DNA from 2 places in the Yoonia vestfoldensis genome. Region 2 is predicted to be linked to the other one. Evidence: riboswitches for the same ligand, from Rfam matches in the RefSeq annotation. Region 2 holds a riboswitch; the other holds the start of a gene.
What was found. A riboswitch is a leader RNA that binds a small molecule or an ion and turns the genes downstream of it on or off. The one in region 2 is predicted to bind cobalamin.
Positions count from the first base shown of each region.

Region 1: another riboswitch for cobalamin. It lies ahead of bluB (5,6-dimethylbenzimidazole synthase); the one in region 2 lies ahead of LOKVESSMR4R_RS01595 (HupE/UreJ family protein).

Region 1 covers NZ_CP021431.1:68,521-76,862, reverse strand. Annotated here, with positions in the region: gene queC (7-cyano-7-deazaguanine synthase QueC) at 1-504, shown strand, start outside; gene queD (6-carboxytetrahydropterin synthase QueD) at 504-860, shown strand; gene queE (7-carboxy-7-deazaguanine synthase QueE) at 857-1,576, shown strand; gene queF (preQ(1) synthase) at 1,592-2,059, shown strand; gene bluB (5,6-dimethylbenzimidazole synthase) at 2,067-2,747, opposite strand; cobalamin riboswitch at 2,797-2,975, opposite strand; gene thiD (bifunctional hydroxymethylpyrimidine kinase/phosphomethylpyrimidine kinase) at 3,049-3,777, opposite strand; gene LOKVESSMR4R_RS00340 (ThiF family adenylyltransferase) at 3,774-4,763, opposite strand; gene LOKVESSMR4R_RS00335 (thiamine phosphate synthase) at 4,739-5,332, opposite strand; gene LOKVESSMR4R_RS00330 (thiazole synthase) at 5,332-6,099, opposite strand; gene thiS (sulfur carrier protein ThiS) at 6,101-6,298, opposite strand; gene LOKVESSMR4R_RS00320 (FAD-dependent oxidoreductase) at 6,267-7,235, opposite strand; gene thiC (phosphomethylpyrimidine synthase ThiC) at 7,232-8,342, opposite strand, start outside.
Region 2 covers NZ_CP021431.1:313,819-329,669, forward strand. Annotated here, with positions in the region: gene cobN (cobaltochelatase subunit CobN) at 1-1,472, opposite strand, end outside; gene LOKVESSMR4R_RS20690 (hypothetical protein) at 1,550-1,681, shown strand; gene LOKVESSMR4R_RS01585 (GNAT family N-acetyltransferase) at 1,684-2,133, opposite strand; gene cobW (cobalamin biosynthesis protein CobW) at 2,130-3,200, opposite strand; gene LOKVESSMR4R_RS01595 (HupE/UreJ family protein) at 3,276-3,917, opposite strand; cobalamin riboswitch at 4,038-4,227, opposite strand; gene smc (chromosome segregation protein SMC) at 4,464-7,919, shown strand; gene LOKVESSMR4R_RS01605 (lytic murein transglycosylase) at 7,965-9,134, opposite strand; gene cbiB (adenosylcobinamide-phosphate synthase CbiB) at 9,222-10,115, opposite strand; gene LOKVESSMR4R_RS01615 (threonine-phosphate decarboxylase) at 10,112-11,047, opposite strand; gene LOKVESSMR4R_RS01620 (DUF1636 family protein) at 11,044-11,418, opposite strand; gene LOKVESSMR4R_RS01625 (response regulator) at 11,600-11,989, shown strand; gene LOKVESSMR4R_RS01630 (glutathione S-transferase family protein) at 11,955-12,929, opposite strand; gene LOKVESSMR4R_RS01635 (sirohydrochlorin chelatase) at 13,263-14,444, shown strand; gene LOKVESSMR4R_RS01640 (precorrin-8X methylmutase) at 14,462-15,097, shown strand; gene cbiE (precorrin-6y C5,15-methyltransferase (decarboxylating) subunit CbiE) at 15,090-15,851, shown strand, end outside.

The DNA of each region.
Region 1 (8,342 bases), 250 kb from region 2:
CAACATCTTAGCGGGTCGGCGTTGACGGATGATGTTGATGTGCCGGACGGGCATTATGCGGAGGACAGCATGAAGATTACGGTTGTTCCCAACCGCAATGCGATCATGCTGGCCATTGCCTTCGGGATTGGTGCGGCTAAGGGGGCGGACGCAGTGGCGGCGGCGGTGCATGGGGGCGATCATTTCATTTATCCAGATTGCCGCCCCGAGTTCATCGACGCCTTCGAAGCCATGCAGAAACACGCGCTGGATGGGTACGCCGCGATCCGGCTTTACACGCCATTCGTGCACATCCCGAAATCCGCCATCGTGATCGAAGGCGCGGCCCACGGCACACCCTTTGGCGACACATGGTCCTGCTACAAAGGCGGTGAAAAACATTGTGGGCGGTGCGGCACCTGCGTTGAGCGCCAAGAGGCATTTGCCTTGGCAGAGGTTATTGACCCGACCGAATACGACGACCCTGACTTCTGGAAGACCACTGTCGAAAAGGGGCAATTGTAATGTTCAGAATTACTAAAGAATTCCATTTTTCGGCTTCCCATCAGCTGTGCCATCTACATCAGGATCATCCCTGTGCGCGGCTGCACGGGCACAATTACATCGTCGTGGTTGAATTGGCGTGTGACACCCTCGACGAGGACGGGTTCGTGTTGGATTACAACGCGCTTGCCCCGCTAAAACGCTACATCGACGACGAGATGGACCACCGCCATCTGAACGAGGTGTTTGGCCACGACAAGGTGACATCGGAATGGATGGCGCAGATGTTGTATGACTGGTGCAAGGCGCGCTGGGACCAGACCAGCGCCGTTAAGGTCAGCGAGACGCCCAAGACCTGGGCGGAATACCGGCCATGACCGCATTACGCATCGCCGAAATTTTCGGCCCCACCATTCAGGGCGAAGGCGCGTTGATCGGCGCGCCGACGGTCTTTGTTCGGGCCGGTGGCTGTGATTATCGGTGCAGCTGGTGTGACAGCCTGCACGCCGTTGACAGCGAATACCGCCACGACTGGGCCAAAATGACAACCGACGACATTTGGGCCAAGGTTTGGGATCTGTCGGGCGGCACACCTTTGACCGTGTCCCTCTCGGGCGGCAACCCTGCAATCCAGAACTTTGGTCCGTTGATGAGTATGGGCCACGCGCAGGGGTACAAGTTTGCACTGGAAACGCAGGGGTCGGTTGCGCAGGACTGGTTTGAGAACCTCGATCTTCTGGTGCTCAGCCCCAAACCGCCCTCATCGGGTGAAACCGTGGACTGGGACAAGTTTGACGATTGCCTCGCGCAGGCCAAAACCGCGCGGACAGTCCTGAAGATCGTTATATTCGACGAGGTCGATTATAATTGGGCCCGCGACGTGGCCGGCCGCTACGCCGCCCTGCCTCTTTATCTTCAGCCGGGCAATCATACCCCACCGCCGCCAGATGCGCAGGACGCCGTCATCGACATAGATGGTATCATCGACCGCATGCAGTGGCTGGTCGACAAAACACTGGGTGACCGCTGGTTCACCCCCCATATTCTGCCGCAGCTTCATACCCTGATCTGGGGCAACAAGCGCGGCGTGTGAGACAAGGAACTGATTATGTCAAACGAAGATATCTACAAAAACCTCACCATGTTGGGCGGCCAAACCACGCTGCCGAAAACCCCGGAAGAGGCTGTGCTGGAACGGGTCCCGAACCCGCAGGCGGGGACCGATTACGCCGTGCGCTTTACCGCGCCAGAGTTCACCTCGCTTTGCCCCATGACCGGCCAGCCGGATTTTGCCCATATCGTGCTGGATTATGTACCAGGCGACTGGTTGGTGGAAAGCAAATCACTGAAGCTGTTTTTGGGCTCGTTCCGAAACCACGGCGCGTTTCATGAAGACTGCACCGTGACGATCGGCAAGCGCCTGATTGAGTCATTAGCGCCGAAATGGCTGCGCGTGGGCGGCTATTGGTATCCGCGCGGCGGCATCCCGATTGATGTCTTTTTCCAGACCGGCGCGCAACCCAGCGGCGTCTGGATTCCTGATCAAGGTGTCCCGACCTATCGCGGGCGTGGGTAAGACGGCCTTACGGGTCGCCTTGCCATTTCCCATCAAAGATCAGCTCTTCAAGCGGCGTGCGCCGGTTCCAGCCTTTGACCTCAAGTTCGGGGCGTTCATAAAGCTGCTCGACATAGCCGAGACACAGGTAACCGACGATCTCGATCCGGTCAGGGATATCGAGAAGCGCCCTAACGTCAGCGTCATGAAAAATGCTGACCCAGCCCATTCCGATCCCTTCGGCCCGTGCAGCAAGCCAAAGGTTCTGGATCGCGCAGACCGTGCTGTATAGGTCCATGTTCGGATTGTGCGTGCGGCCCAGCACCACCTCGCCGCCGCGCGAGCGGTCGCAGGTCACACAGATGTTTACCGGTGCCTTGCGGATGCCTTCCAGCTTTAGGGATCGGTACGTGGACTGGCGTTCACCGCTAAACATGCCAGCGGCTTCCTCGTTCGCCGTATTAAACGCCCGCCACATGCGTTCGCGATCTTGCGGCGCACGGAGGACGATGAAATTCCACGGCTGCATAAACCCGACCGAGGGCGCATGGTGCGCCGCATCAAGCAACTTGTGCAGAACTTCGTCCGGAATCGGATCTGGCAAAAACTGATCGCGCACATCGCGGCGGGTATAAATGGCTTTGTAAACGGCGTCGCGTTCGGCTTTAGAAAAGGGCGCGGCCTGCGCCAGCGCGGACGTATTTGGCATTGTTTTATCCCCAACAATACTTGTAATCGCCCGCCCCACCGTCCGCGTGGAACAGGCTATGCTGTCTGGCCGGTCTTCTGACTTAGGGTCTTCTGATCTGAGCGCCTTCCCGGATTGCTCCAGTGGCATAAACAAAGATCATCACCTTCACAGCGTTGGGCACGTGCCGGACTTTCACCAGCTTCCCGATTCTCCCCAATTCGGGGCACCAGACACGACCAAAGGCACATGGATCAGCACCAGACACAAGGCTGAAATTATGCGTCGCAAGGCGTGGGCCTTGTGAATTGGGCCTCTGCGGTCAGGGCAACTGGCCAGCCGAAATCCACATTTTCGTATAGTCAAACGCATCCCGGCACGCATCAACAAGCTGTCGATGTGCCCCTAAACGGCACGCTATGGCGGTCGCAAGGGTACATCCGGTGCCGCGGCGCGTCATTGGCTGCCGCTTGCCCGTAAATAGGTGATGTCCGCCGGCATCAAACAGGTGATCCGTGCACTCATGGTCCTGTGAATGTCCCCCTTTCATCAACACTGCGTTGACACCGCGAGCGCGCAACGCCCGTGCCTGGTCCGCAATGTCGTCATCGTCAGTGGCCGGACGACGGTTAAGCAACGCCGCTGCCTCATTCAGGTTTGGCGTCAAAAGCGTTGCAATTTTTGTAAGCGGGCTAACCCCCCCCCCAGCATAAAGAGCCGCGCCAGAACTTGCGTGCAACACCGGGTCCAAAACAATCGGGATCCGATAGTTCATCAACACACTTGCGACGGCACGCGCACATTCACGGGTCCCCACCATTCCGATCTTAACTGCATCCGGTGGATCACCGACAAAAGCAGTTTTCAGTTGCGCAACAACGATCTCCGGCGGGACCAGATGAACAACCTGAACGGCCTGATCTGTTTGCGCGGTAACCGCTGTCACAATCGGCAGAGGCACGCAGTCAAAATCAAATGTCACGGCCCCATCCCGCATCAATCCTGCGCCGCCGCTGCTGTCCGTTCCACCAATCAAAAGCACGCGCGTCATTCGCAGCACCTTATTGCAAGCAAGGCTGTATTTGTGATCCCGTTTTCATTGAGGATTGATGCCGCGCGCCACGCCCGTACCCCCGTTGCACAACACAAAACCACGCGGCGTCCGGCCCGCGGCACAAAATCAGGGATCGTTTCAACGCTCCATCTTTCGGCCTGCGACGTGATGGTATCCCGCGCCTCTTCTTCGGTACGCAATTCGATTACGTGGTCATCGCCGCAAATGTCCGCACGCCCCACGAACGAAGGCCGATGTTGCGGTTCCGGCGTACCGGCAAAACAAAAGCCCCCAAAATGCCACGTAGACGCGTCAAACGTCACGATCCGCCCAAGCGGGCTGGGCGCGTGGCCCAGTATGATTTGAAGCACCATTTGCGCCTGCACCGTGCCGATCATGCCCACGACCGGCCCCATCACACCAGCCGTGGCGCATGTGCCCGCGCGCGCTGGCAAATCAGGGAAAATGGCGCGAACTGACGGCGCAGGCCCGCAAAACCCGCCCGCATAACCGGATTGGCCAAGGACACTGGCGGAAATCAGGGGCACACCGGCAATTTTGCAGGCATCCGACAGCGTATAAGTCACGGCAAAACTGTCAGCCGCATCAACGACCACGTCTGCATCGTTCACCAGTGCCGCCGCATTACCGGGGTAAAGTGACGTCATATGTGTCTGTAATGACGATGCGGGATTGGCATCCAACAGGTGATCACGGGCGGCCAACACCTTGGGCCGTCCCACATCCGACATCGTATAAAGCGGTTGGCGGTGCAAATTGCTTTCTTCGACGATATCAGGATCCAGCACCGTAATCTGCCCGACCCCTGCCCCGACAAGATATTGCAACACGGGGCAGCCCAGCCCGCCTGCCCCCACCACCAGAACACGGGCGCGGCTTAGCTTTGATTGCCCCTCAGTCCCGATTTCAGGCAGGATTATTTGACGCGCATACCGGTTCATGACGCACACGCCGTCAGCCATGTTCTGGTCCGCGCTTCGGGATCATCTGCCATCTGGATGTCCGTCACCACTGCCGCGCTGTCAGCCCCTGCTGCAAACACGCCCGGCAATCGATCCGGCGTAAGCCCGCCAATGGCGACCACGGGCGTTTGACCAGCGATTTTTTTCCACTGCGCCACCCGTTCTAGCCCCTGTGGCCCCCATTTCATTTTCTTTAACAGCGTCGGATAGACCGGCCCAAGTGCGACATAAGCCGGATCGTGCGACAGCGCGCGATCCAATTCCGCCTCATCGTGGGTCGACAGCCCAACGCGAACCCCGGCTGTTCGCAAGGCCACGAAATCCGCGGTTTGCATATCCTCTTGCCCCAAATGCACAAAACGACAGCGCAAATCGATGGCGGCGCGCCAATGATCATTCACAACCAGTTGCGCACCGTGCACGGCACAAAAATCGCGGGCCCGCGTTATCTGGCGGCGGATTTCGGTGTCAGGTTGATCCTTGATCCGCAACTGCACAAGCTTCACCCCGAGAGGCACCAACAATTCCAGGCGGGCAACATGACTGACAATTAGATAAAACCGTTCCATCATGCCAATTTCGCCAGCCCCATGATGGGCGTTGATGGCACGGCCATGTCGCGTGGCTCCATCAGGTCGGCGGCAAAGCCCGCGCGCCCGGCTTCAATCGCCAAGGCCATGGCATGCGCCATTTTTGCCGGTTCACCCGCCTTGGCCACGGCCGTGTTCAACAAAACCGCATCCATGCCAAGTTCCATCGCATGGGCGGCGTCCGATGGCCGCCCGATCCCTGCATCCACGATTAACGGAATGTCCGGAAAATGGGCGCGCATGCTGCGCAGTGCATCCGGCGTGCGCAAACCTTGGCCCGACCCAATCGGCGCCCCCCACGGCATCAAAACCTCACAGCCAGCCTCAATCAGCTTTTCACCCACCACAAGATCGTCCGTCGTGTAGGGGAAAACTTTGAACCCGTCGCCGCAAAGCACGCGCGCGGCCTCGACCAGCGCGAAAACGTCCGGCTGCAACGTGTCTGCATGACCGATCACCTCCAGCTTGATCCAGTCCGTTCCAAAAACCTCACGCGCCATATGCGCGGTCGTCACGGCCTCTTGTACGCAATAACATCCGGCGGTGTTGGGCAGGATGTGCATATTTAGGGCGCGCAAACCGGCCCAAAACCCTGCCCCCGACCCATCAACAGTTTCCCGTCGCAGCGAAACGGTGATGATTTCCGTACCACTGGCGGTGATTGCATCCCGAAGGATCGAGGGCGACGGGTATTGCGCGGTGCCCAGCAAAAGCCGGGAGGTGATTTCAATGCCATAAAGCTGCATTTCAGCCTCCCTGCATCGGAGCGAGGACTTCGAGGCGGTCACCTTCGTTTATCTGCGTCATTTCGCGGGCGTCGCGTGGGATAAACATGCCATTCAGCGCGGTGGCGATGGCAGGGTTTGAATACCCAAGTTCATCAAGTGCGGACGCAAACGTCAAAGCCGAAACGTCATGCTGTTGTGCGTTGAGTATAATTTTCATTACGAACCTCCGGTATAAGAATATCAGCCACGTTCAGCGCCATCGCAGGGGCAAGCAGAAAGCCGTGGCGGTAAAGGCCATTCAGATAAAGCCTGTCGTTTAGCTGCACGATCCGCGGCAAATTATCGGGAAAAGCCGGGCGTAGACCCGCGCCAATTTCGATCACCGCAGCCTCGGCCAAACAGGGATGCAGGGCGTACGCCGCTGACAATAATTCCGTCAGCGATCGCACCGTTGGCGGGCGCGTGGATGAACTTTCGATCATCGTCGCGCCGATCATATAAACCCCGTCTCCGCGCGGCACAAGGTAGAGGGGGATGCGCGGATGTAACAGCCGGATGGTGCGCGAAATGTGCAGATCAGGGCAGTGCAGGATCGCCATTTCGCCGCGCACGGGGCGTAGATCGGGCAGATCGGCCGCGATGCCGGTGCAATCGAGATCAACCTTTGCGGGTGCATGTGTGTCGAACGAAAACGCGACCCCCAATGCCCGCGCGACACGGTATAAATCGCGCAGCGCTTGGCGCGGATCAAGATGCGCCTCACGCTGAAAATAAAGCCCCGACGAAAAGCGGCCCGCCAGCGCAGGTTCCAGTTCCGCGATGTCACCCGCAGGGATTGTGCGGTGACCAGTGGTGCGTCTGGCAAATCGCGTCAGTTCGCCCCGGTCGCGCGGCGGGGCAAGCACAAGTGTTCCGCGCCGCGTGACCGGCGTGATTTGTGCCCACCAATCCGCCGCCATTGCCCCAAGTTTTACAACCTGCTGATCCGCCGTTTCACCCTCGCACCAAGGCGCAAGCATGCCACCCGCAAACCGCGCAACGCTGTGCGACCCCGGTTTATCGCCGACGTCAAACACCCGCACCTCTGCCCCGCGCCGTGCCAGTTCAAGAGCAGAGGCCAATCCGGCAAGACCGGCCCCCGCGATGGTGATCATGCGTCAGTCTCATCATCTACCGGCACATAAAGGTCACCACCGTTGCGAAATTTTGCGGCCATCGCCTCCATTCCGTCTTTCTGGGCCTCGGCGCGAATGTCATGGCTGATCCGCATCGAGCAGAATTTCGGCCCGCACATGGAACAAAAATGCGCCACCTTGTGCGCCTCTTTCGGGAGGGTTTGATCATGAAAATCACGCGCAGTTTCCGGATCCAGCGACAGGTTGAACTGATCCTCCCACCGAAATTCAAACCGGGCACGAGACAAGGCATCATCGCGGCGTTGTGCACCGGGCATCCCTTTGGCCAAATCGGCGGCGTGGGCGGCAATTTTATAAGTGATCACGCCGATTTTCACGTCGTCACGATCCGGCAGGCCAAGATGTTCTTTTGGTGTCACGTAACACAGCATCGCACAGCCGAACCAACCGATCATCGCAGCCCCGATGCCGGATGTGATGTGATCATACCCCGGCGCGATATCGGTCGTTAGTGGCCCAAGTGTGTAAAACGGCGCCTCGTGGCAACACTCAAGCTGCTTGTCCATGTTTTCTTTAATCTTGTGCATGGCGACATGGCCTGGCCCTTCGATCATCACCTGACAATCCTTGGCCCAAGCGATTTTCGTCAACACGCCCAGTGTTTCCAGTTCGGCAAATTGGGCCTCGTCGTTGGCATCGGCAATCGACCCCGGTCGCAGGCCATCGCCAAGGCTGAACGAGACATCATAGGCGCGGCAAATATCGCAAATTTCGGCGAAATGCGTGTACAGAAAGCTTTCTTTGTGGTGATGCAGGCACCACTTGGCCATGATCGATCCGCCGCGCGACACGATTCCTGTCACGCGGCCCACCGTCATTGGCACCATATGCAACCGTACGCCCGCATGAATGGTAAAGTAATCGACGCCCTGTTCGGCCTGTTCAATTAACGTGTCGCGAAAAACCTCCCACGTCAGATCCTCGGCAACGCCGTTTACTTTTTCCAGCGCTTGATAGATCGGCACGGTCCCGATGGGCACGGGACTGTTGCGGATGATCCATTCGCGGGTGTTGTGAATGTTGCGCCCCGTCGACAGGTCCATGACCGTATCGGCGCCCCAGCGG
Region 2 (15,851 bases):
TCGGCTCGGAAGAAAGGGTCGTCTTCGGGTTGACCCCAGCGGGTGGTGATCTGTTCCTTGATATCCCACGGCAGGGCGTCGAAATGCTGGCGGTATGTGTCGAGGGCGAGCAGCTCGCCGCCCGCTTTGTCGGCGCGGTCGGTCAGCCAGTTGGTGGGGCCTGCCATGATCTGCGCCATCAGCGCGGCGCTGTCGGCGGGTGGGGTGGTCTGGTAGCCCGCCTGCGCCAGCAGGTGCAGCGTGTGGATCGTGGCCGCAGGCGTGTCGAGGCCGACGCCATTGGCCAGACGTCCGTCCTTGTTGGGGTAATTGGCGAGGATCAGGGCGACTTTTTTATCCTTGGTGGGGGTTTGCCGCAGGCGTGCCCAGTTGCCGGTTAGCTGCGTGACGAAATCGACGCGGTCGCCGCGCGCCTGATAGGTGGCGATGGGGCATTCGGTGGCGTCGTCGAAAAACGCCTCGCCCTTGAAGCTGATCGCGCGCGACAGGATGCGCCCGTCAACTTCTGGCAGGGCCACGTTCATGGCGATGTCGCGCGCGGTCAGGCCGTGCAGGCCCTCGGCCCATGACGCCTCGGAGGCACCCGACAGGATCACCTGAAAGATCGGCGCATTGTTGGCCAACAGCGGGTTTTGCGGGCTGTCGTCGCCGTCATGTGGGCTGCCCACCGCAAATGCGGTGCAGTTCAGGATCACATCGGGCGGGGCAATGGTGAACAGATGGTCCAGCGTTGCGGTGCTAACGGGGTCTTTCAGGCTGGCCACGAAAATGGGCAGCGGGTTCAGGCCGGCGCGCGACAGGCTGCGGGTCAGGCGGTTGATCGGGTTCAGCCCGCCGCCCTGCACCAAGGCGCGGTAGAAGATGATCGGCACGACGGGCGCGTCAGCGGTCCATGCCGCCTGTGCATTCGTCAGATCGGCGATGCCCGCCCCCGGCCAGTAGACGCCGGCGCGCAGCAAGGGGGCAGCGGCGGCGGGTTTTTCGGTGCTGTCCAGCATCGCCTTTGCATAGGCCAGCGCATTGATACTGTTCTGCGGCCCGCCTTCGACCAGATAGGACCAGAGCGCGTCGTAATCCGTGCCGCTGACGGTGGACAACCCGCGCAATTCGGGGTCGGGTTTATCGTCGCCAGGCAGGAACGCCACCGGCACGCCCGCATCATGCAGTCGCGCGGCATATTGGGTCAGGCCGTATTTCCAGTAGGCTGCACCACCCAGCACGCGGGCGATCACCAGACGCGATTTGGTGGCGCAATCGTCAAGATGCAGATCGACCGACATCGGATGTGCCAGATGCAGCATATTGGCCAGCCGCAAGGTAGGCGGGTTGGTCATTTCGGCCCGTGCTTCGGCCAGGGCGGCCAGTTCGGTATCGGCAGCAGAGATGATGACTACATCGGCAGGCGTCTGGCCCAGATCGACCGGTTCGGTCCCGTCCGAAATCGCACCGGGGGTGGCGGCGAGCAGGTGCATCAGCTTTTGCCCTGTGCTAAGAGGCGGTCAAACACGAGGATAGACCCATGGATTACAACGCTGCAGGAGCACCGAAGATGGCGAAAAAAGGCCCCAAGCACGAGGAACACAACGCGCCGGGATCGAAGAAAAAGCCCTTTGGCGCGCGTCCCGACAAGGCCGAATTGCTGGCGCGGATGAAAAAGGCCGCCGAGGAAAAGAAGGGCTGAGATCACAGCCGCTTTTCCATGAAAACCGAACTGGCGATCTCTGGATAGTCGCCGAACGGTCCGCAAGGCGTGAACCCATGCCTTGCGTAAAGCCTGTGTGCTGCATGCAGGATGTTGCCGGTTTCCAGTTTCAGTAGCGGCAATGATAGGCTGCGCGCCTGATCCTCGATCTGGCGCAGGATTGCATCAGCGATACCTTTGCCGCGCGCAGTCTCATCCACGAACATCGACTTGATCTCGCCATAGCCGTCGCAGACCCGCAGCGCGCCGGTGCCCAGAATCGTGTCACCAATACGGCCGGTGTAGAAATGGATGTCGCTGGCCACCAGATCGTCGATGGACAGGTAGAAATTATCCTCTGGCGGGAACAGCGCCTGCATCAGCGCATGGCTTTGCTGTAGCAGGGCTGTGGCCTGCGCATCATGCGGATCTGTGATGCTGACGATGATCATGCTTGCAGGGCGGCGGTGATGGCGGATTGGTTCAGCCCGGCCTCGCCGATCACGACAAGCCGGGTTTGCCGGGGGGCATCGCCGAAGGGCTGGTCGAAATAGGTTTCCACGCGGGGGCCGACGGCCTGCAGTGTCATTCGCATCGGTTTGCCCGTGATTGCGACGAAACCTTTCAGGCGCAGGATGTTATTGGCCTTGATCGCGGCGCTGACCTGGGCGGCAAAGGCTGCGGCATCGGCTACCTCGTCACGGGTGACGATAAAGGATTCAAACTCGTCATGGCCGTGGTCATGGTGGTGATCGTCGTCGTGGTCATCCGCGTCATCATCATGGTGGTGATGGTGGTGGTGGATTTCGTGGCGGGATTCCAGATCAGCCTCTGCCCCGATCCCTTGGCCCAGCAGCACATCGACAGGCAGCGCACCCATGCTGGTTTTCACTACCTGCACACCGTCGCGGCTGTCGGTGCGCAATTGCGCGGCAAGGCTGTCGGCCTCGTCTGCCGTCAGCAGGTCGGTCTTGTTCACCACGATCATATCGGCGCAGGCGATCTGGTCCTCGAAGAGTTCCGACAAAGGCGTTTCATGGTCGAGGTTGTCATCGGCGGCGCGCTGGGCATCGACGGCGGCGATGTTATGGGCGAATTGGCCGTCCTGCACGGCGCGGCCATCGACGACGGTGACAACGCCGTCCACGGTGACGCGGGTGGAAATGCCGGGCCAGTTGAAGGCGCGCACCAAGGGTTGCGGCAGGGCAAGCCCCGAGGTTTCGATCACGATATGATCGGGGGCGGGATTGCGCGCCAAAAGCGCCTCCATCGTGGGGATGAAATCATCGGCGACGGTGCAGCAGATGCAGCCGTTGGACAATTCCACGATATCATCCTTGGCGCAGACCTCGTCGCCGCAGCCTTTGAGGATGTCGCCATCCACGCCCAGATCACCGAATTCGTTGATGATCAGCGCGATGCGCTTGCCTTGGGCGTTTTGCAGCATGTGCCGGATCAGCGTGGTTTTGCCAGAGCCGAGAAAGCCGGTGACGATGGTGGCGGGGATTTTGGCGGGCATGGGGTATCCTTGGCGGCGGGGAACAGAAAAAGGGACGGCCCTTGCGGGCCGCCCGATAAATCGCGGAACGCGGCTTTAGCCGGTGATCGCAGAGACGATCGGCCCTTCGATGATTTCCAGCGCAAGGAACAGGCCGACGCCTGCGACCATCGCGCCACCCAGACGGGCGGTCATCGCGCTGGCGTCGACCGCGCCCAGTTTGCGCGTGGCCCAGCCTGCGCCGATGGCGATCAGATATTGGATCGCGCCCAGCCCGATCAGATAGCCGACCAGCACAGCGCCGCCGACGCCGCCTTCTTGTCCGGCAATCGACCCGCCGAAGGCAGAGCCGTGGAACAGGCCGAATGTCGCGAAGACCAGCAGCGCATTTGTCGTCGACAGGGTTTTGCCCGACAGGACGATCCCGCCGATGACCAGAAGCGACAGCACGATCACGGTTTCAGCGAGCGGCAGGGCGATCCCCGCATACATCAGGCCACAGCCCGCCAGCATCGCGCCGATATAGGCGGCAGGCGTCAGCAGACGGTTGGCGGTAAAGGTTGCAGCGATGCCCATCGCCGCGACAAAGAACAAATGGTCAAAGCCCAGCACCGGATGGCCGACGCCCGACAGCAGCCCATGGGTGAAGGTTTCCATTGGCAAGCCACCCAGCGGGTGATGCGCAAGGGCTGGCGATGCCGCAAGGCTGAGGCCTGCGATGGTCAGAAGTTTTTTCATTTTCGTCCCCTTTGGATCGACTAAAGGGGGGATTTCATGGGAAGCACGACCCTCCGGCCAATGCAGAACCCCCACGGAACACCCCGTCCGTTGTTGTTGGCCGAGGCGGTCGCCCCGGTGCATGGCTGGTCTCCTGGCTTGCGGGTCGATGCGCCTTGTTGCCTTCCCGGGCGGACCCAGTGGCGTTTCAACAAGGCACTCTCCGCATACAGTCGCGGGGGCGGCTGTGGCTTGGCATCTCCCTGACAGGATCGGTGCGTCCACATTCCCATTTGATCCCCTGACGCTGCGCGCCGTGCGGGGAACCATGCCTGTCCGTTGTGCCTGCATCGGCGGCCCGCGGTCAAGGCCGTAAACCGACGTTGACAGGGCCAATAGCGCCTCCGGCGCTGCCTCCGGCGGGGATATTTTGGCTCCAAAGAGGGGAATTTCACAATATCTTGTGGATAAAAGGCTGCAAATGACCTGATCTAGACAGGTTTCGTTGACTCGCACCCGTGTCAGGCGTCAGGCTTTCTGGCAGCGGAGAATCAAGGGCAGCGGATAGTGCGTTTCAGCAAACTGCGATTGAATGGCTTCAAAAGCTTTGTCGATCCCACGGATCTGATCATCGCCGATGGTCTGACCGGGGTGGTCGGCCCGAATGGCTGTGGCAAGTCCAACCTGCTGGAAGCCCTGCGCTGGGTGATGGGCGAACATCGCGCCTCGGCCATGCGGGGTGGCGGCATGGAGGATGTGATCTTTGCTGGTGCCGCGACCCGCCCTGCGCGCAATTTTGCCGAAGTTTCGCTGATCATCGACAATGCCGAACGGCTGGCGCCCGCTGCCTTCAACGATGCTGACCAGCTGGAGATCATCCGCCGCATCACCCGCGATGCCGGATCCGCCTATAAGGTCGGTGCCAAGGATGTGCGCGCGCGCGATGTGCAGATGCTGTTTGCCGATGCCTCGACGGGTGCGCATTCGCCCGCCTTGGTCCGGCAGGGCATGATTTCGGAGCTGATCAACGCCAAGCCAAAGTCGCGCCGCCGTATTCTAGAGGAAGCGGCCGGGATTTCCGGCCTGTATCAGCGCCGCCACGAGGCCGAGCTGAAGCTGAAAGGCGCGGAAACCAACCTGACCCGTGTCGATGACGTGATCGACCAATTGGCCGCACAGCTGGCACAATTGGCGCGTCAGGCGCGGCAGGCGGCGCGCTATCGCGAGATCGGTGAAAGCCTGCGCCGCGCCGAAGGCATGTTGCTGTTTCGCCGCTGGAAAGAGGCCGATGATGCCTTGCTGGAGGCCACGACCCTGTTGCAAGACCGCACGACCGCCGCCGCGCAGGCCGAACGTGCCGCGCGCGATGCGACCAAGGCGCGTCAGGGGGCCGAGGATGCTTTGCCCGCCCTGCGCGAGGAAGAGGCGATTGCAGCGGCCGTCTTGCAGCGCCTGCAGGTCCAGCGCGATGCTTTGCAGGATCAAGAAGACCGCGCCCGCGACATGATTGCCACCCTGCGTGCGCGCATCGACCAGCTGACCCGCGATATCGACCGCGAGGCCGGGCTGAACAAGGATGCCGGTGAAACCATCGCCCGGCTGGAATGGGAAGCCCGCGAGATCGCCAAGGCAGGTGAAGGCCACGAGGCCCGGCTGGAGGCCGCACAAGGCGCTGCGCGCGCGGCGGCGGGTGTCTTGCAAGAGGCCGAGGCGGCCTCGGCGCAATTGGCCGAAGATGTCGCCCGTCTGGCTGCGCGCCACCAATCGACGCAGCGCCTGATCGACGACCATCGCGCGACCATGGCCAAGAACGAGGCCGAGGCCGCCAAATCCAAGGCTGCATCACAAGAGGCCGCGACCGCCTTGGCCAAGGCCGAGGCGGATTTTGCCGCCGCTGGTCTGGCCGAAGCCGCAGCCCTTGCCGCCGCCGATGCCGCCGAAGAGGCGTTGGCCGCTGCCGAAGCCGCCCGTGCCGTGACCCAGACGCAGGAAAGCGAGGCCCGCGCCGCCCGCTCCGAGGCCGAAGGCGAGGCGAATGCCCTGCGCGCCGAGGTGACCGCATTGGCGCGTCTGGTGGATCGCGACCGTGCCGAGGGCGGGCAGGTGCTGGATCTTCTGTCGGTGCAAAAAGGCTATGAAAAGGCGCTGGGTGCGGCGCTGGCCGATGATCTGCGCGCCCCTGCGGTGGCGGGGGATGCGCCGACCGGCTGGGCCAGCCTGCCCGATTATGCGCAGGCGCAGCCCTTGCCTGCGGGTGTGTCGTCTTTGGCGGATGTCGTCACCGTGCCGCAGGTGCTGGCCCGCCGCATAGCGCAGATCGGTCTGGTCGATGCTGCCGATGGTGCGCGTTTGCAGGCGGATTTGCAGCCCGGTCAGCGGCTTGTCTCGCTGGCGGGTGATCTGTGGCGCTGGGACGGGTTCCGGTCGGGGGCCGAAGATGCGCCTTCGGCGGCGGCGCTGCGGTTGCAGCAGCTTAACCGGCTGGCCGAATTGCAGCGCGATCTGGATGCCGCGGCCGCCAAGGCGCAGCAGGCGGTGGCGGCGCATGACGCGCTGACCCATGCTTTGCAGGATGCGACTGCTGCCGACCAGGCTGCCCGTGCTGCCCGCCGCGATGCTGATCGTGCCGTGGCCGATGCCAATCGTGCCGCCAGCCGTGCCGAGGCGGATCGCAACCTGTCGCAGGGGCGGCTGGAAAGTCTGGGTCTGGCCCTGCGCCGGATCGAGGAAGAGGCGATGGGCGCGCGCAAATCCTTGGCCGAGGCCGAACAGGCCGCCGCCGCATTGGGCGATCTGGCAGCCGCGCGCGCATCGGTCGAGGATGTCAAGATGACGGTCGAAGCCGCGCGTATCACGATGATGTCGCGCCGGTCCGCATCCGAGGAATTGCGCCGCGAGGGCGACGCCCGCCTGCGCCGCGCGCAAGAGATCACCAAGGAAATCAGCGGCTGGAAACACCGGCTGGAAACCGCAACCAAGCGCAGCGCCGAGCTGGCCGAGCGCAAGGCCGCATCCGAGGCGGAACTGGCCGCAGCCTCTGCCGCACCAGAGGAGATCGCCGCCAAACGCGCCGAACTGGCCGATGCGATCGACACGGCAGAGATCCGCCGCCGTGCCGCGGCCGACAAGCTGGCCGCGGCCGAGACCGTGCTGCGCGATGCAGGCCATGCCGAGCGTGATGCCGAACGTCTGGCGTCAGAGGCGCGCGAGGCCCGCGCCCGTGCCGAGGCCCGCGCTGATGCCGCGCGTGAAACCATCGCCTATGCCGCCGAGCGGATCATGGAAGCGCAAGAGGTCACGCCTGCGCAATTATTCGCGGCTTTGGGCGTGCCGGTAGAAGATATGCCCCCCGTCGCCACGGTCGAGGCCGAGGTCAATGCGCTGAAGCGCCAGCGCGATGCATTGGGGGCGGTCAACCTGCGCGCCGAAGAAGACGCCAAGGATGTGCAGGTCGAACATGACGCGCTGGTGGGCGAAAAGGCCGATTTGCTGGCTGCTATCGCCGCGCTGCGCACCGGGATTGCCAGTCTGAACAAGGAAGGCCGCGAACGCTTGTTGACGGCTTTTGAACAGGTCAATGACAGTTTCGGGCTGCTGTTCACCCATCTCTTTGGCGGGGGCGAGGCCAAACTGGTGCTGGTCGAATCCGATGATCCGCTGGAGGCGGGGTTGGAAATCATGTGCCAGCCGCCCGGCAAGAAGCTGAGCACCTTGTCGTTGCTGTCGGGGGGTGAACAGACGCTGACGGCGCTGGCGCTGATCTTTGCGGTGTTTCTGGCGAATCCCGCGCCGATCTGTGTGCTCGACGAGGTGGATGCGCCGCTGGATGATGCCAATGTCACCCGGTTCTGCGATCTGCTGGACGAGATGTGCCGCCGCACCGATACGCGGTTCCTGATCATCACCCATCATGCCGTCACCATGAGCCGGATGGACCGGCTGTTTGGCGTGACCATGGGCGAACAGGGCGTGTCGCAGCTGGTGTCGGTCGACCTCAAGCGGGCGGCGGCGATGGTGGCCTAAGGACTTTTATGCCTCCGGCGGGGATATTTAGGCTCGGAAGATGGGTTAGAGGCGGTTCAATAGATCAAGCGTCGGCCAGGCATCTGCCGGAAGGCCGAGGCGGACCTGTTCTGCCTGCACGGCGTTGCGCGTCATGGCCCCGAGAATCCCGTCGATGCCGCCCACATCATGGCCCCGTGCTGTCAGCCGTTGCTGCAACAGCCGCATCTGGTCACCCGTCAGCGCGGGCGACGGATTGCCTGCGTCATAGACCGGCGCGCCGCTGAGCCGGGTGGCGAAATAGGCGGCGGTCGTCACATAGACAAAGCTGCGGTTCCAGTCGAAATAGACGTCGAAATTGGGATAGGTCATGAAGGCCGGTCCGTTGCGCCCCATCGGCAGCAGGATCGCCGCAGGCAGGTTGGCGGGGCCAAGCCCGCCTTGGCGTGCGGTCACGCCCATGGCGGCCCAGTCGCTGACCGGGCGTTTTTTCGTCAGGCCGGTCTGTGACCAGTCCAGATTGGCGGGCACCACGATTTCCTGCATCCATGGTTCATTTGGCCGCCAGCCGAGCGAGGACAGCACATTCGCGCCGGTCATCAGCGCGTCAGGGGCGGAGTTTTTCAGGTCGACCACGCCGTCCCCGTCGCCATCCATGCCTTTTTCGACAATCTCGCGCGGGAGTTTCTGCAGCTGGCCGATTTCACCGGCCCAAGCGCCCAAAGTGGTTGCAGGGTCCATGCCCCCGCCCCGGTAAAGTTCGATCCCGGCGATCAGTTGCGGGCGGAACAGCTCTGGCCGGCGGCAATCATGCGCCAGCGTCAGTAGGGCGTTGCGGGTGTTGAAGTTGCCCTGCACCGCGCCGTAATCGGTCTCGAAGGCCCAGAAGGCCAGCAGCACGCCGCGCGGGATGCCAAAGCGGTTTTCGATCTGGCGGAAGGTTGCATCGAACCGCTGGCTGTTGCGCGCGCCGTTATCGATCCGGTTCTGGCTGATCAGATTGCGCGAGAACTGGATGAAATCCTGTTGGAACACGCCTTGCGCGCGGTCGGCGCGCAGCACGGCATCGTCAATCTGCGCGCCTGCGAAAAACGCATCCGCGGTGACGGCGGGGATGCCTGTCGCCACGGCCTCGGCTTTGACGCCTGCGATGAAGCTGTTGACATCGCCGCCGCAGGTCTGGGCTGTTGCGGCCCCTGTCAACAGGGTCAGGGCGGTGGCAAGGGCAAGGCGCATGGCGGGCTCCGGGTCTTTGGGTCGGCGCGAGCCTAGCAGGGCAGACAGGTGGTGCAAGATGCCGGTGGCCCGATCGGCGGAAACCGGTCAGGCGGCGGTGATCAGCGCCAGGACCAGCATCACCGCCCATGTTTTCCACAAGATGGTGACAGCGCGGTCGATGTCATCGGGGGTCAGGTCGTGTTCACCGCCTGCGTTGACGAAAGGATAATCGCGCAGCTGCCCGTCATAGCTACGCGGCCCGCTGAGCGCGATATCCAGCCCATGCGCCATGGCGGCCTCTGGCCAGCCGGCATTGGGCGAGCGGTGCAGCGGCGCCTCGGCCAGGATACCGCGCGGGTCGGGGCGGTGTGTGACGGCCCAGATCAGAGCAGCCGTCAGCCGCGCGGGGATCAGGTTGAGCAGGTCGTCGAACCGCGCCGCCGCCCAGCCGAAATCGGCGTGGCGCGGTGTGCGGTAGCCGATCATGCTGTCGGCGGTATTGACGATCTTGTAGATCAACAGCCCCGGCAGCCCGGCGATCAGGAACCAAAAGGCCGGCGCGATCACCCCGTCAGAGAGGTTTTCCGCCGCACTTTCGATGGCCGAACGGGCGACGGCGGGCCGGTCCATGCCGCGCGTGTCCCGCCCCACGATCATCGCCACCGCGCGTTTGCCATCGCCCAGCGACAGCCGCAAAGCATCGCCGACCGCACGGACATGATCGGCCAGCGATTTTTGCGCCAGCAGCATGGCGATGACCAGAATGTCGATGATCTTGCCGGGCAGCGCGTCAAGGACCAGCCCCAGCAGCCCCGCGCCGATGACCAGCCCCGCCAGCACCGCGCTGCCTTTGGCCTTGCGGTCGGGGCCTGCGTTGAAACGCAGGTCACACCAGCCGATCAGCCGCCCCATCAAAACAGCCGGATGGGGATAGCGCGACCAGAGCCATTTCGGCTCTCCAAACAACGCATCCAGGATCATGCCAAGAAACAGGGTCACAATGCGGCCTCGAGTTGCGCCCAGCGGTCGGGGGCGGGCAGGCCAAGGCGCAGCCAGTCGCGTGCATAGGGAAAGACGCGCGACCAGACATGGCCTTTTGCCAGCCGGTCCTGCCAGCGTGCTGCGTCATCCACCTGGTAAAGCCGGAACAGGGATGTGCCGCCCAGCAATGTGGCACCCTTGGCCGCCAGGCAATGATCAAGCCTGTCCGCATCCTGCGCCAGCCTTGCCCGTGTCGCATCGGCCCATTGTGGATCGGCCAGCGCCTCTGCCCCGATCGTCAGCGCGGGGCCGGACACTTGCCACGGACCCAAGATATCCGCCAGCCGCGCGATCACGGCAGGATCCCCGATGGCAAAGCCGAGCCGCAGGCCCGCCAGCCCCCAGAATTTGCCAAAGCTTTTCAGCACAAGCGTATTCGGGCGGCTGGCCAGATGGACCAGTGATCTTTCCGGCATCACGTCGCAGAAGCTTTCGTCGATGATCGTGATCGGGGTGGTGAAATCGGCCGCGCGCCAGATCGCCCCGTCGGGGTTGTTGGGATGTACGGCCACCAGCGCCTGGCGCGGCACCTTGCCAATGGTCCAGCCCGCGGCGCGAAAAGCGGCTTCATGTTCGTTATAGGTGGGGCCGGGGATGCAAACCTCGCCCTGGGCAAAGACGCGTGGCAAGGCCGCGATGATGGCCGAGGCCCCGGTTGCCGCAAGAACACCCGCCTCTGCAGGCACGCCCCAAAAGCCGCGCGCCAGATCATGCAGGCGCGCAAAGGCGGCCTTGTCGGGCAGCGCGGTCCAGCTATCGGCGGCGAATTGTGGCAGCGGGTATGGCTGCGGGTTGATCCCCGTGGACAGATCGAGCCATGTCGCCCGGCTGCCGCCATAGCGCGCAATGGCGGCATCAAGCCCGCCGCCATGATCGCGCGCCATATTCATTCGCTGTCGGGCAAGGGCGGGTGGCGTGTGACGAAATGGCCTTTGATGCTGTGTGGCCAGTCGCGGAACGGGACCTGACCTGTCGCACTTTGGGCATGGGCCTGCGCATAGGCCACGATGCCTGCTGCGGCCTCGTCATCAGGGATAAAATCGCCCAGCGTGTAATTCAGCTTGTCACGGGATTGAATGGCGACGTTGCAGCCGGACTTGCAGCCCATCAGGCACGACACCCGGCGTGTTTTCACCCCTGCCACCCCAGAGGCTGCTGCCTCGATCAGCCCTGCCAGCGCTTCGCCGTCGGTCTGGGCCATCGCGGCCGCATCCCAGCCTTCGCGCTTGCACGTGTCGCAAATGGTTATCCAAGTCGTCATTTTTCGCAGCCTTTTTTGATCCTCGCCTTTCAAGCGGATAATCGCATGATCCGCAAGGTCAGTCGAAAGATACTATCTTTTGACAAGATAGTATGTTCGTGGATGATGGGTCCGCGCTTGGGGACGGCTGGCCCCCCGTCATCCGGATTCGCCGGAGAACCAGCAAGGATCGACCCAATACATGCATGTTCTGATCATTCATGGCAATGGCGGGCTTGCTGCAATCTGGCAGCGGCATCTGGAAATGCTTGGTGCGCAAGTCACGCAGGCGCCGACCAGCGCGGCGGCGCTTGGCGCGCTGGAAACAATCGGTTTCGACGTCATCGTTTTGGATGTGATGCTGGACGGCGGCAGCGCGCTGGCGGTCGCCGATATGGCGCAGTTTCGCCAACCATGGGCCAGCGTGGTCTTTGTCACCGATACGACCGTTTTCTCTGACGGCTCTATTTTCGGCTATAGTGGCAATGCGCGCGCTTTTATCCAGACCGCGACCCCGCCTACAGACCTGGCCGCGATCGTCTATCATTACGGCGGTCTTAGCTCCGGCCGTGCGGCGCTGAAAGATCGATGACCGGGTTGATCGGGATGATCCGGTTCGGATTGATCGTGTCATGGCTGTAATGATAATGCCGCACGATATGATCCATATTCACCGTCGCAGCCACACCCGGCACTTGGTAAAGGTCGCGCAGATAGCCTGACAGGTTTGGATAATCCGCGATCCGCTTGCGATTGCATTTGAAATGCAGGTGATAGACCGGATCGAACCGCAACAGCGTGGTCCAGAGCCGCCAATCCGCCTCGGTCAGCCTATCGCCCATCAGATAGCGGGTCTTGCCCAGCCGGTCTTCGAGCCAGTCGAGGCTGTCGAACAGCGGATAGACCGCGTCTTCATAGGCTTGCTGCGTGGTGGCAAAGCCGGATTTGTACACGCCGTTATTGACCGTGTCATAGATCCGGTCGTTCACGGGGGCGATGGCGTCGCGCAATTGCTCGGGCCAGTAATCATCAGTATTGCCGGTGATCCCGTCAAAGGCTGAATTGAACATGCGGATGATTTCCGACGATTCGTTGGACACGATGGTTTCGCGCTTTTTGTCCCATAGGATCGGCACGGTGACGCGGCCGGTCATATCGGGCAGGGCGCGCAAATAGATCTCGCGGGCGTAATCATAGCCGAACAAAGTATCGCCGGTCGCGCCCTTGTCGTCCTTTTGAAAGGTCCAGCCATCGCCCAGCATATCAGGATGCACGGCAGAGATGCTGATGTGATCCTCCAGCCCTTTGAGGCTGCGAAAGATCAAGGTCCGGTGCGCCCAGGGACAGGCATAAGACACATAAAGATGATACCGCCCTGTTTCTGCGGCAAAGCCACCCTCGCCCGAGGGTCCGGCAGATCCATCCGCCGTGATCCAGTTGCGAAATGACGCGACACTGCGTTCGAATTTGCCGCCGGATGTCTTGGTATCGTACCAGACGTCATTCCAGACGCCGTCAACCAATTGGCCCATGATGATGCTCCTTTGTTGGCCCCGACCTAACCGCTTGGCGGCAATGAACCAAGCCGAATGATGGCGCAGCGATGGTGCGTCTGCGCACAGTGAGGCGCATTGCCGGGCAGGTCGTCTCACGCCCGCTTTGCGTCGCTTAACCGTTTGCCCCCTCTGCATGGGACGTCTATACCGCCCCCAGACGACGCCCTTACAGGGCCAGAGCGGTTGGAGACAGCGCGGTCGACCCAAACGGGGACCAGCCTGTCGCATCGTCGCACCCGTGGCTTGCGGGTCTCTGGTCGTATTGGGCACAGAAAACGCGGTCAACCGCAAGCGGCAAGGGAAAACGGCATGAAAACAGGCGTGATGATTTGTGGCCATGGCTCGCGCAGCCAATCGGCCGTTGATGAATTCGCCGTGCTGGCGGAAAAGCTGCCGGCCTATCTGCCAGACGATTGGATCACCGATTACGGCTATCTGGAATTCGCCAATCCGGTGATCCGCGACGGGCTGGACCGGCTGCGCGCAGCCGGTTGTGACCGGATTCTGGCGGTGCCGGGGATGCTGTTCGCCGCGATGCATGCCAAGAACGATATCCCCACCGTGCTGAACACCTATGCCGCCAAGCATGGCATCAGCGTGAATTATGGCCGCGAATTGGGCATCGACCCCAAGATGATCGCCGCCGCCGCTGGCCGCGTGCAAGAAGCCGTGGACCGCGCCAATGTCAAACACGGGCCAGTCGCGCTGACCGATACCTGCCTTGTCGTCATCGGGCGCGGGGCCTCTGACCCTGACGCCAATGGCAATGTCGCGAAAATCGCGCGGATGCTGCAGGAAGGCATGGGCTTTGGCTGGTGCGAAATCGGCTATTCCGGTGTCACCTTTCCCCTGGTTGAACCCTGCCTGCAACATGCCGCAATGCTGCCTTACAAGCGGATCATCGTCTTCCCCTATTTCTTGTTCTCGGGCATCCTGATCGACCGGATCTACGGGTTCACCGATCAGGTCGCCGCCGAACATCCGGGCATCCAGTTCGTCAAAGCCGGCTATCTGGGCGATCATCCCAAGGTGCTGGAAACCTTTGCCGAACGGATCCTGGAACAAGACAGCGCCACCCCGCCGCCCAATTGCGGCATCTGCGGGTATCGCGCGCAGGTCTTGGCGCTCGAGGATGGCCACAGCCACAAGATCAGCGCCGCCGACCGCAGCCATCCGGCCTTTGGCGCGGTGCCGCCCGCAACTTGCGTTTTGTGCAAATACCGCACGCAGGTGCTGGGCTTTGAATCCGAGGTCGGCGCCGTGCAGGAAAGCCACCACCACCATGTCGAAGGCCAAGGCGCCAGCGCGCCGGGGTCGAACGTGGCCGATTGCGCGCTGTGCGATACGTTCTGCACCGGCATGTGCCGCCTGATCGCGCAGGACCATCACCACGATCACCACCACCATGACCATGACCACCACCACGCGCCTTACCCCCATGCCAAACACCCGCATGGACCCGAAAGCGCGCGCAAGACGCTAAAGCGTTGAGCGGGAAAGGTATCGCCTTGCGCCCCTATGAAACCGACCCCAAGGCGATCTATGCGCAAAGCTTTGCCACCGTGCGGACCGAGGCGCGGCTGGACCGTTTCGCGCCTGCGCTGCATCCGCTGATGACGCGGCTGATCCATGCCTGCGGGATGGTGGAAATCGTCGACAGGCTCGCCTATTCCGCGCAGGTCGCCGAGGCAGGGCAAGCCGCCCTGCGTGCGGGCGCGCCTGTGCTGTGTGATTGCGAAATGGTCGGCGCGGGGATCATCCGGCGCTATCTGCCTTCAGGGAACGAGGTGATCGTGACGCTGAACGATGCATCCGTGCCCGCGCTTGCCGCCAAGATCGGCAATACCCGTTCCGCCGCTGCCGTGGAATTGTGGCGCGACCGGATCGAGGGCGCGGTGGTCGCCATCGGCAATGCGCCCACGGCGCTGTTTCACCTGCTGGAGCTGCTGGATGCGGGCTGGCCGAAACCGGCGGTGATCCTTGGCTTTCCCGTGGGTTTCGTGGGGGCGGCAGAAAGCAAGGCGGAACTTGCCCGCGATGCGCGGGGCTGCGATTACATCGCCCTGCGGGGCAGGCGCGGTGGCTCGGCCATGGCCTCTGCGGCGGTTAATGCTCTGGCAGCGGGATTGCCCGAAGATGTCTGATCCATGGCTGCATATCGTCGGGATCGGCGAGGATGGCATGGCCGGGCTTTTGCCCGCCACCCGCGCCGTGGTCGAAGCGGCCGAGGTCATCATCGGTGGCGACCGGCACCATGTGCTGGCCGAAAATTTAGCGGCAGAGCGGTTGGCATGGCCGCATCCGTTTGATGCGCTGATCACGACGATCAAGGGGCTGCGCGGGCGGCGGGTGGTCGTGCTGGCAACGGGGGATCCGTTGTGGTTTTCCGTCGGCGCAAGGATCGGGCGCGCGATTGATCCGGCCCAGATCGTCTATCACCCGCAATTATCGGCCTTCCAGCTGGCGGCGGCGCGGATGGGCTGGTCGCTGCCGGATGTCGAAACACTGACCGTGCATGGCCGCCCCGTGGAACAGATGATCGCCTTCATCCAGCCCGACGCGCGGCTGTTGATCCTGACGACGGGGGCTGAAACGCCCGCCCAGATTGCGGCCTTTCTGACTGCGCGCGGCTTCGGGCAGTCGCGCATGACGGTGCTGGCCGCGATGGGCGGCAAGGACGAGGCGCGCTTTGACGGGCTGGCCGAAAGCTGGGCGCATGAGGTGCCGGCCTTCAACACGCTGGCGGTTGACTGCATCGCCGCCCCTGATGCCGCGCTTTTGCCGCGTGTGCCGGGGCTGGCGGATGAGTTGTTTCAATCCGACGGCACCATGACCAAGCAAGAGATCCGCGCCGTGACGCTCGCCAAGCTGATGCCGATGCGCGGGGCGCTTTTGTGG